One region of the Aeromicrobium sp. PFPM2_SD2 genome, then DNA from elsewhere that is predicted to be linked to it. Evidence: predicted binding sites of a transcription regulator. Region 1 holds the regulator's gene; each other region holds the start of a gene.
The links. The regulator LexA, encoded in region 1, represses DNA repair genes until DNA is damaged. The targets are predictions, from matches to a motif close to TCGAACANNTGTTCGA.
Positions count from the first base shown of each region.

Region 2: the regulator LexA is predicted to act here: its motif matches at 1,140-1,155, upstream of AC2W7G_RS04950 (HNH endonuclease signature motif containing protein).
Region 3: the regulator LexA is predicted to act here: its motif matches at 896-911, upstream of AC2W7G_RS05135 (HNH endonuclease signature motif containing protein).
Region 4: the regulator LexA is predicted to act here: its motif matches at 965-980, upstream of AC2W7G_RS00920 (HNH endonuclease signature motif containing protein).

Region 1 is NZ_JBNFNZ010000002.1:19,436-21,632, forward strand. It holds gene galE (UDP-glucose 4-epimerase GalE) at 1-668, shown strand, start outside; gene lexA (transcriptional repressor LexA) at 671-1,381, opposite strand; gene AC2W7G_RS00600 (LysM peptidoglycan-binding domain-containing protein) at 1,694-2,038, shown strand; gene AC2W7G_RS00605 (ROK family protein) at 2,026-2,197, opposite strand, start outside.
Region 2 is NZ_JBNFNZ010000057.1:4,566-6,762, reverse strand. It holds gene AC2W7G_RS04950 (HNH endonuclease signature motif containing protein) at 1-1,125, opposite strand, end outside; gene AC2W7G_RS04945 (cation:proton antiporter) at 1,505-2,197, shown strand, end outside.
Region 3 is NZ_JBNFNZ010000061.1:3,553-5,749, reverse strand. It holds gene AC2W7G_RS05135 (HNH endonuclease signature motif containing protein) at 1-882, opposite strand, end outside; gene AC2W7G_RS05130 (ribonuclease H family protein) at 1,231-1,758, shown strand; gene AC2W7G_RS05125 (M56 family metallopeptidase) at 1,790-2,197, opposite strand, start outside.
Region 4 is NZ_JBNFNZ010000005.1:875-3,071, forward strand. It holds partial or broken gene AC2W7G_RS00915 (aminotransferase class III-fold pyridoxal phosphate-dependent enzyme) at 1-777, shown strand, start outside; gene AC2W7G_RS00920 (HNH endonuclease signature motif containing protein) at 995-2,197, shown strand, end outside.

The DNA.
Region 1 (2,197 bases):
CCGCGAGCCTCCTGGCGGCGATGGCCGAGGCCGGGGTGGCGCGGATCGTGTTCTCCTCCAGCGCCGCCGTCTACGGCACGCCCGACGTCGACGTGGTGACCGAGCAGACGCCGACGCTGCCCGAGTCGCCGTACGGCGAGTCCAAGCTCATCGGGGAGTGGCTGCTGCGCGACGTGGCGCGGGTCAGCGACCTGACCCACACGTCGCTGCGGTACTTCAACGTGGTCGGCTCCGCGACGCCGGACCTGTTCGACACCAGCCCGCACAACCTCTTCCCGGTGGTGGTGGACGCGCTGCGCGAGGGCCGTCGTCCGCGCATCAACGGCGTCGACTACCCGACCGCCGACGGCACCTGCGAGCGCGACTACGTGCACGTCGCCGACCTGGCCGAGGCCCACGTCGTGGCCGCGCGCCGGCTGGTCGACGGGGAGCCGCTCGAGCCGGTCTACAACCTGGGCAGCGGCGACGGCGTGTCGGTGCGGCAGATCATGGACGCGTTCGCCGCGGTGACCGGCACGGACGTCGACCCCGAGATCGCTCCGCGTCGCCCCGGCGACCCCGCCCGCATCGTGGCCTCCGGCGAGCTCGCCGCGCGCGACCTGGGCTGGAAGATGCGCCACTCGATCGAGGACATGGTGGCCTCGGCCTGGCAGGCCGCGCGCGCCTGAGCTCAGACGCGGCGCAGGACGGCGGTGACCTTGCCCAGGATCGTGGCGTGGGTGCCGTCGATGGGGGAGTAGTCCGGGTTGTGCGGCAGCAGCCAGACCTTGCCGTCCTTGCGCTGGAACGTCTTGACCGTCGCCTCGCCGTCGAGCATGGCGGCCACGATCTCGCCGTTCTCGGCGACGGGCTGCTGGCGCACCACGACGTAGTCGCCGCTGCAGATCGCCGCGTCGATCATCGAGTCGCCCTGCACCTCGAGCAGGAAGAGCGTGCCGTCGCCGACCAGTGACTTGGGCAGCGGGAAGACGTCCTCGACCCGCTCCTCGGCCAGGATCGGGCCGCCCGCCGCGATCTTGCCGACCATGGGCACGTAGGTGGCGTCGGGACGCTCGTCGCGCGACCCGGTCTCGTCGACGACCTCGTCGGCCTGGGCGACGGCGGGGCGGACGGCGCCGCCCGGCGCGAAGACCTCGAGCGCGCGCGGCCGGTTGGGGTCGCGGCGGATGTAGCCGAGGCGCTCGAGCGACTTGAGCTGGTGGGACACCGAGGAGGTGCTGACCAGGCCGACCGCGGCACCGATCTCGCGCATGCTCGGCGGGTAGCCCCGGTCGCTGATCTGCTCGCGCAGGAACTCCAGCACACGCCGCTGGCGCGGGGTGAGTCCGTGCTCGTCCGCAGGGCCGTCGGGAAGCTCGCGCACCTCGGTGTCATCGCTCATGGGAGGACGGTAGCGCGTCCGGCGGGGCCAGATCAAACATATGTTCGACGGGTCCGAGGGCGTGTCGCGCGCCCGCAGGAGGCAGCGCTTTCCTGGAACGACGGGGTTTTCCGCCCCGTGATCGACGTCACCGTGGAGAAAGTTCGAAAAGATGTTCGATTCGGGGTGGTGCTTGTCGGTGGGGGTCTGTATTGTCAAACACGTGTTCGATCGAACGCCTGTTCGCACCCGAATGACATCCCGTACGCATGGGCGTCCGGTCGAACGCACCTCAGTCAACCGAACCGTCTCACTTCCCCCTCGGAGGCACGCATGACCACCATCTCCTTCCACGCCCCGGTCGCCCGCACGCAGGCCCCGGTCCGCCTGACGACCCGCGGCAAGCTGGTCCTGTTCGTCGCCGCGCTGGCCGCGATGTTCGCCCTCGCGATCGCGCTGGGCTCGACCACGGCCGCGACCTCTGACCAGGGGGTCGCGATCGAGACGACCGAGGTGACGGTGAAACCGGGCCAGACGCTGTGGCAGATCGCCGGCGCGGCGAACCCCGAGGGCGACCAGCGCGAGACGGTCGACCAGATCATGAAGCTGAACGCGCTGGACTCGGCGGCCGGCCTGCAGATCGGTCACAAGCTGGCCGTGCCGGTCTACTCCGAGTGACGTCGCGGACGGGGTGCCGGCCGGCTGGGAAGACGGTCCGGTGCCCCGTCCGTGTCAGGCCGTGCGTGCGGTCCCGGTGGTGAGAGAGAGGCCCTCCAGCGCATAGAGCACGCTGCCGATCGACGACGAGCGGGCGCCCAGGGCGGCCCGCTCGACGCG
Region 2 (2,197 bases), on a different contig from region 1:
GCTGGTCTCACCGCCCTCGCTCCAGGGTCTGAGGTGGTGGGCCTCGCACCAGGCGGGTGGCCGGTCGCAGCCCTTCCACGAGCAGCCGCCGTCTCGTTTCGCGAGGGCGATGCGCTGGTTCCGGTCGTGGAGCCGGTCGGCACGGCCGAGGTCGAGCACCGGGGAGTCGCCGTTCAGCACGACGGGGAGGATGCCGGCGTTGCAGGCCAGCCGGCGGGCCTGGCTGGCGCTGAGGTCGCAACCGGTGGAGAGCGTGGCCCGGGAGACCCGCTGCTGCAGGTCGTCGAGATCGATGTTGACCGTCACGGTGGCGGCGAGTCCGCCGGCCTGCGGGAACGCGTCCTGCGGCAGGTGCTCGATCAGCTCGCAGAACGCCTGACCCATGCGGCGGGGGTGGTCGAGCCGGCCGATCTCGGCGTCCGAGTGATCGCCGTCGACGTCCCGGAACAGGGCATCCAGGCGTCTGGGTGCGGACAAACCTTCCAGCACCGTGCGCAGCATGTCGGCCTGGACGTCCGGAAGAGCGCCGCGCACCCAGGTCGGCCCGTCGCCGCGGGGCGTGAACATCACGTGCGTCTCGTCCCACGCCTGCTTCTCCTGACGCTCGAGCTGCTCACCGATCACCTCGTCCGCAGCGAGCGGGTCGACCACCTCCACGATCCGATTCGCCAGCCGGCGCAGGTCGTCGGCCCCGAACTCGGACGCGTGCTGCAGGAGGGTCGCCTCGGCGTCGTCGTGCTGCTCGGCCACGAACCACTCCGGCAGCCGGTCCAGCGCGGTCAGGATGATCGACGCCTGCTCGGTCGACACCTCGCCGCTGGACCAAGCCTCGCGGGTCGCCAGGCCTCGGGTCGCGTCGAGACGCGAGAGCTTCACGATCCGCGACGCCTCACGTCGCGCAATCCCGGTCTGGCTCGCCAGCCACGCCACGGTGGAGGCATTGCCGTCCTCACGGGGCAGCGCACGGTCCTCGGCGGCGCCGGTCAGACGAGTCACCGACGACTGCAGACCGGAGATTGCCTGCTGCGAGGCCGCCAGCACCTCACGGATCTCGGCATCGGTCAGCTGCCAAGGCTCGAGCGCACGCGTGTCGTCCAGCAACCCCTCCAGCTCGTCGATCAGCATCCGAGACCCCCGTGTCGAACGTTTGTTCTATCCTACCTCGCGGGCCCGACAGGAACCACCCGAAATCCCCAGCATTCCAAAAGTTTCTTCGCTCGATCTGCTCCTCTCGACAGTCCCAAGGAGTGAGCTCGGGCGAGCCGACAAGGCGAGGTGCGCATCCACCCAACCCGTCGTCATCAGCCTCTCGGGCGACCAACCACCCAAGGCTCGAGGAACGAGGCTCGGGCGAGCCGACAGATCGAGGGGCGCACCCCCTCGTCATCTGCCCCTCCGGTGACCAACCACCCAAGGCTCGAGGAACGAGGCTCGGCCCCACTCCCGTGACGCTCCCGGCCGTGCGGGCGTAGCCTCGTCCAGCCCGTCCATGCCAGGAGGAACGTTGAACGGACTCGAGGTCACCGTCGTGCTGGGCGTCGCCGTGCTGGCGGGGACCGTGCTCGCCACCCGGCTGCACGTCGCGGCACCGCTGGTCCTGCTCGTCATCGGGCTGCTGCTCGGTCTCGTGCCCGAGCTGCGCGAGGTCGAGCTGCCGCCGGACGTCGTCCTGCTGCTGTTCCTGCCGGTCATGCTGTTCTGGGAGAGCCTCACGACGTCGTTGCGCGCGATCCGTCGCGCCTTCCGCGGCATCCTCATCATGAGCACCCTCATGGTCGTCGCCACCGCGCTCGGCGTCGCGGCCCTGGCCCACTGGATGGGCATGCCGTGGGACGCGGCGCTCGTGCTCGGCGCCGCCGTCGCTCCCCCGGACGCGACCGCGGTGGCCGCCCTCGGACGCACGCTGCCGCGGCGTCACTTCATGATCCTCAAGGCCGAGAGCCTGACCAACGACGGCACCGCCCTCGTGGTCTACGCCGTCGCTGTGGGCCTCGCCGGAGGCGGTCACGTCACGACGATCGAGGTCACCGAGGTCGTGCTGCGCTCCTACGTCGGCGGCATCCTTGCCGGCGCGGTGGTCGCCGCCCTCGGCTGCGCGGTCATGCGCTGGGTGCGCGAGACGCTGCCGCTCAACCTCACGCTGCTCATCGTCCCGTTCGCCGCGTACCTGCTGGCCGAGTCGTTCGAGGCGTCCGGC
Region 3 (2,197 bases), on a different contig from region 1:
GGTGGAGAGCGTGGCCCGCGAGACCCGGTCGCGCAGGTCGTCCAAGTCGATGTTGATCGTGACGGTCGCGGCGACGCCACCGGCCTGGGGGAAGCAGTCGCTCGGCAGGTGCTCGACCAGCTCACACAACGCCAGCCCCAGGCGACGCGAGTGGTCCAATCGTCCGATCTCGGTGTCGGAGTGCTCGCCGTCCACGTCCCGGAAGATCGCGCCTTCCCTACGAGGTGAGGCGAGGCCCTCGAGGACGGTCTTGAGCATGTCCGCCTGCACATCGGGCAGGACGCCCCGGATGCTCGAACGACCGCGACCCATGCGAGTGATGGACAGGTGGGTCTCGTCCCACGCGTGCTTCTCCTGGCGCTCGAGCTCGGCGCCGATGATCTCGTTCGCACTGTCCGGATCGACCACTTCGACGATCCGGTTCGCGAGCCGGCGCAAGTCGTCCGCGCCAAAGTCCTTCGCGTGCTGGAGCAGGGTCGCCTCGGCGTCGTCGTGCTGCTCGTCCACGAACCACTCCGGGAGGGCGTCGAGGGCCTTGAGGATGGTGTGCGCCTGCTCGGTCGTCAGCTGACCGGCGTCCCACCGCGCGCGGGTGACGGTGCCGCGGGTGGGGTCGAGCCGAGTCAAGGAGACCAGCTTCGACGCTTCACGCTTGGAGACGTTCGTCGTGCTCGCGAGCCACACCGTGGCGGAGGTGCACCCGTCCTCGCGGGGGAGGCCAAGGTCCTCGGCAGCCGCAGTCAACTTGGTGGTGAGGGCCTGCAGGCCGGCGACGGCTTCGGCTGCTGCTCGAAGGTCGGCTCGGATCTGATCGGCGGTCAAGCGCCAGGGCTCAAGCGCGCTGGACTTCTCCAGCAGTGCCGCGACCTCGCTGACGATCATCCGAAACCCCGTGTCGAACGTTTGTTCTAGTCTACCTCGGTGGGGTGACAGGAACAACGCGAAATCCCCACGATTCCAGATTTTTTCGACGCTTCGACAAGCTCAGCGAGCGGAGCCTGGGCGAGCCGACGAGCCGGGGCGAGCGCGCGCCCGGCTCCGTCGTCTTCAGCCCCTCGGGGGACCACGCACCCAGGGCTCCTTTCGACATGCTCAAGGAGCGGGCTCAGGCGAGCCGACCGGCCGACCCCGCCGACCCAGACCCTTCGTCATCAGCCCCTCGGGCGACTGCGCGCGAAGGTGCGCCGGTAGGGTCGCCGGGCCCACCCCGAAGACCGCAGGAGCACCTCCATGACGCTGACCCGTTCGCACACCGACGTCCTCGCCCTGCCTGGGGCGGTCGTCGTCGGCACGGACGGCTCGAGCGTGCGCAACCCCGGCCCGACCGGGTGGGCGTACGTCGCCGACGACGGCACGTCCGCGTGCGGAGGACTGGTCGAGGGGACGAACAACATCGGCGAGCTGTTGGCGGTGCTCAACGCGCTGCGCGACTTCACCGACCGTCCGCTGGTGCTGCAGGCCGACTCGGCCTACACGATCGGCTGCTCCACCACCTGGGCCGCCGGCTGGGCGCGCAACGGCTGGCGCAACTCCAAGAAGGAGGTCGTGGCCAACGTCGAGATCGTCCAGGCGATCTACGCGGCCATGCAGGACCGCCGTGACCGCGACGCGCCCGTCTTCTTCCAGAAGGTCAAGGCCCACCTGACCGACCGCACCGTCTGGCCGCTCAACGTCGCCGCCGACGAGCTCGCCGGGCAGGCCTCGGCGCGGGCGGCGCGCGGGGACGTCGCCGAGGTGCGCACCGCCGCGCGCGTCTGACCCCTCGACGGGCTCAGGGAGCGGGCGCGGCTCACGAAGCGGGGACGCTCAGCGCTCGAGCAGGACCTGCCAGGCGTGCACCATCCACGGGATGGCGATCGCGACCGTCGGCACGACGACCACGGCGGCCGAGAACAGGTAGAGCGTCGCGGACACGAGCCGGTTGCTCGGGTCGGGGTCGCGCAGGCGCTCCAGACGCACCGCGGCGGCCGACCCGACGCCGAGCGCGCCCGCTGGGGTGGGCGCGTCGGCCAGGGGTGACCAGGGCCTTCGCCACCGGCTTCACGCCGCCGACCTGGCGGGCCGCGTCGTCGGCGAGCAGCTCGACCATCACCTGGCTCTGGTGCAGCGGGGCGTCGGTGCGCAGGAAGCGCGGGTACGCGGCGCGCAGGAACTCGAAGCCCTCCAGCACCAGGTCGTGGCGCGAGCGGACGTGCGA
Region 4 (2,197 bases), on a different contig from region 1:
GGCACGCACCGCGGACCGGACGCGGCCGCCGGGTACCTCGCCGACCTCGACGCCCAGCTGGACGCGCTCGGTGAGGACGGCCGCGCGGACCTGGCCGGCGTCGTCATCGAGCCGATCTTCGGCAACGGCGGGGGAGTGCTGCTGCCCGACGGCTACCTCGCCGGCGTCTTCGAGCGGGTGCGCCTGCTCGGCGGGGTCTGCATCAGCGACGAGGTGCAGGTCAGCTACGGCCGCCTCGGCGAGCACTTCTGGGGCTTCGAGCAGCAGGGCGCCGTGCCGGACGTCATCACCGTCGCCAAGGCGATGGGCAACGGCCAGCCGCTCGGCGCGGTCATCACCACCCGCGCGATCGCCGAGGCGTTCGCCGCGGAGGGCTCGTTCTTCAGCTCGGCCGGCGGCAGCCCGGTCAGCTCGCGGATCGGACTGGCCGTGCTGGACGTCCTGGAGTCCGAGGGCCTGCAGGAGAACGCGCGTGTCGTCGGCGGCCACTTCCGCGACCGGTTGCTGGCGCTCGCCGATCGGCACCCGGCCATCGGCGCCGTGCACGGGCTCGGGCTCTACCTCGGCGTCGAGCTGGTCACCGACCGCGAGACGTTCGCGCCGGCGACGACGCTGGCCACGGACGTGTGCGACCTGCTGCTCGAGCTCGGCGCGATCGTCCAGCCCACCGGCGACCACAAGAACGTCCTCAAGATCAAGCCGCCGCTGGTCATCACGCGCGAGAGCGTGGACTTCGTCGTCGACGCCCTGGACCGCACGCTGTCGATGCTGGGGTAGGCGTGGGCGGCCCTTCAGGAGTGGTCGCCCCGGGGCGGATGACGAAGGAGCCGGGTGGTGGCGCCGCTCGGTTCGTCGGCTCGCCTGAGCCTCGTTCCTTCGGGCTTGTCGATGGAGGAGGCCGAGCCAGAAATATCCTCGAATCCTGGGGATTCCCGGTGGTTCTTGTCGGACCTGAGAGGTAGGATAGAACAAACGTTCGACGTGGGGGTCTCGGATGCTGATCGACCAGCTGGAGAGGTTGCTGGACGACACGCGTGCGCTCGAGCCCTGGCAGCTGACAGATGCCGAGATCCGTGAGGTGCTGGCGGCGTCGCAGCAGGCGATCTCAGGTCTGCAGTCCCTGGTGACTCGCCTGACCGGCGCCGCCGAGGACCGGGCGCTGCCCCGAGAGGACGGCAATGCATCCACGGTGGCGTGGCTGGCGAGCCAGACCGGGATGGCGCGACGTGAGGCATCGCGGCTGGTGAAGCTCTCGCGTCTCGACGCGACTCGTGGTCTGGCGACGCGGGAGGCCTGGTCCAGCGGTGAGGTGTCGACGGAGCAGGCCAGCATCATCCTGACCGCGCTGGACCGGCTGCCGGAGTGGTTCGTCGCCGAGCAGCACGACGACGCCGAAGCGACCTTGCTCGGGCATGCGAAGGACTTCGCGGCCGACGACCTGCGCCGCCTCGCCAACCGGATCGTCGAGGTCGTCGACCCGCTGGCCGCGGACGAGGTCATCGGGGAACAGCTCGAGCGTCAGGAGAAGCAGGCCTGGTCCGAGGCGCACGTGACGTTCACGCCCCGCGGCGACGGACTCACCTGGGTCCGCGGCGCGCTGCCCGACGTGCAGGCCGACATGCTCCGCACCGTGCTGGAGGGCCTCTCGTCCCCTCGACGGTTGGACGCGCTGTTCCGGGACGTCGACGGCGATCACTCCGACTCCGAGATCGGCCGGCTCGACCACCCCCGCCGCATGGGCCAGGCGTTCTGCGAGCTGATCGAGCACCTGCCGCAGGACGCGTTCCCGCAGGCCGGCGGACTCGCCGCCGCCGTGACCGTGAACCTCGACTACGACAACCTGCAGCAGCGGGTCTCCCGGGCCACGCTCTCGACCGGGTGCGACCTGAGCGCTTCACAGGCGCGGCGGCTGGCCTGCAACGCGAACATCATTTCGCTCGTCCTCGGTGGGGACTCCCAGGTCCTCGACCTCGGCCGTGCCGACCGGCTCCACGACCGGAACCAGCGCATCGCCCTCGCCAAGCGCGACGGAGGCTGCTCGTGGAAGGGCTGCGACCGACCACCGGCCTGGTGCGAGGCCCACCACCTCAGACCATGGAGCCAAGGCGGCGAGACCTCGCTCGACAACGGCGCGCTGTTCTGCTTCGCGCACCACCACCTGCTCCACGACTCCGACTGGTCCGCCCGGTTGGCCGAG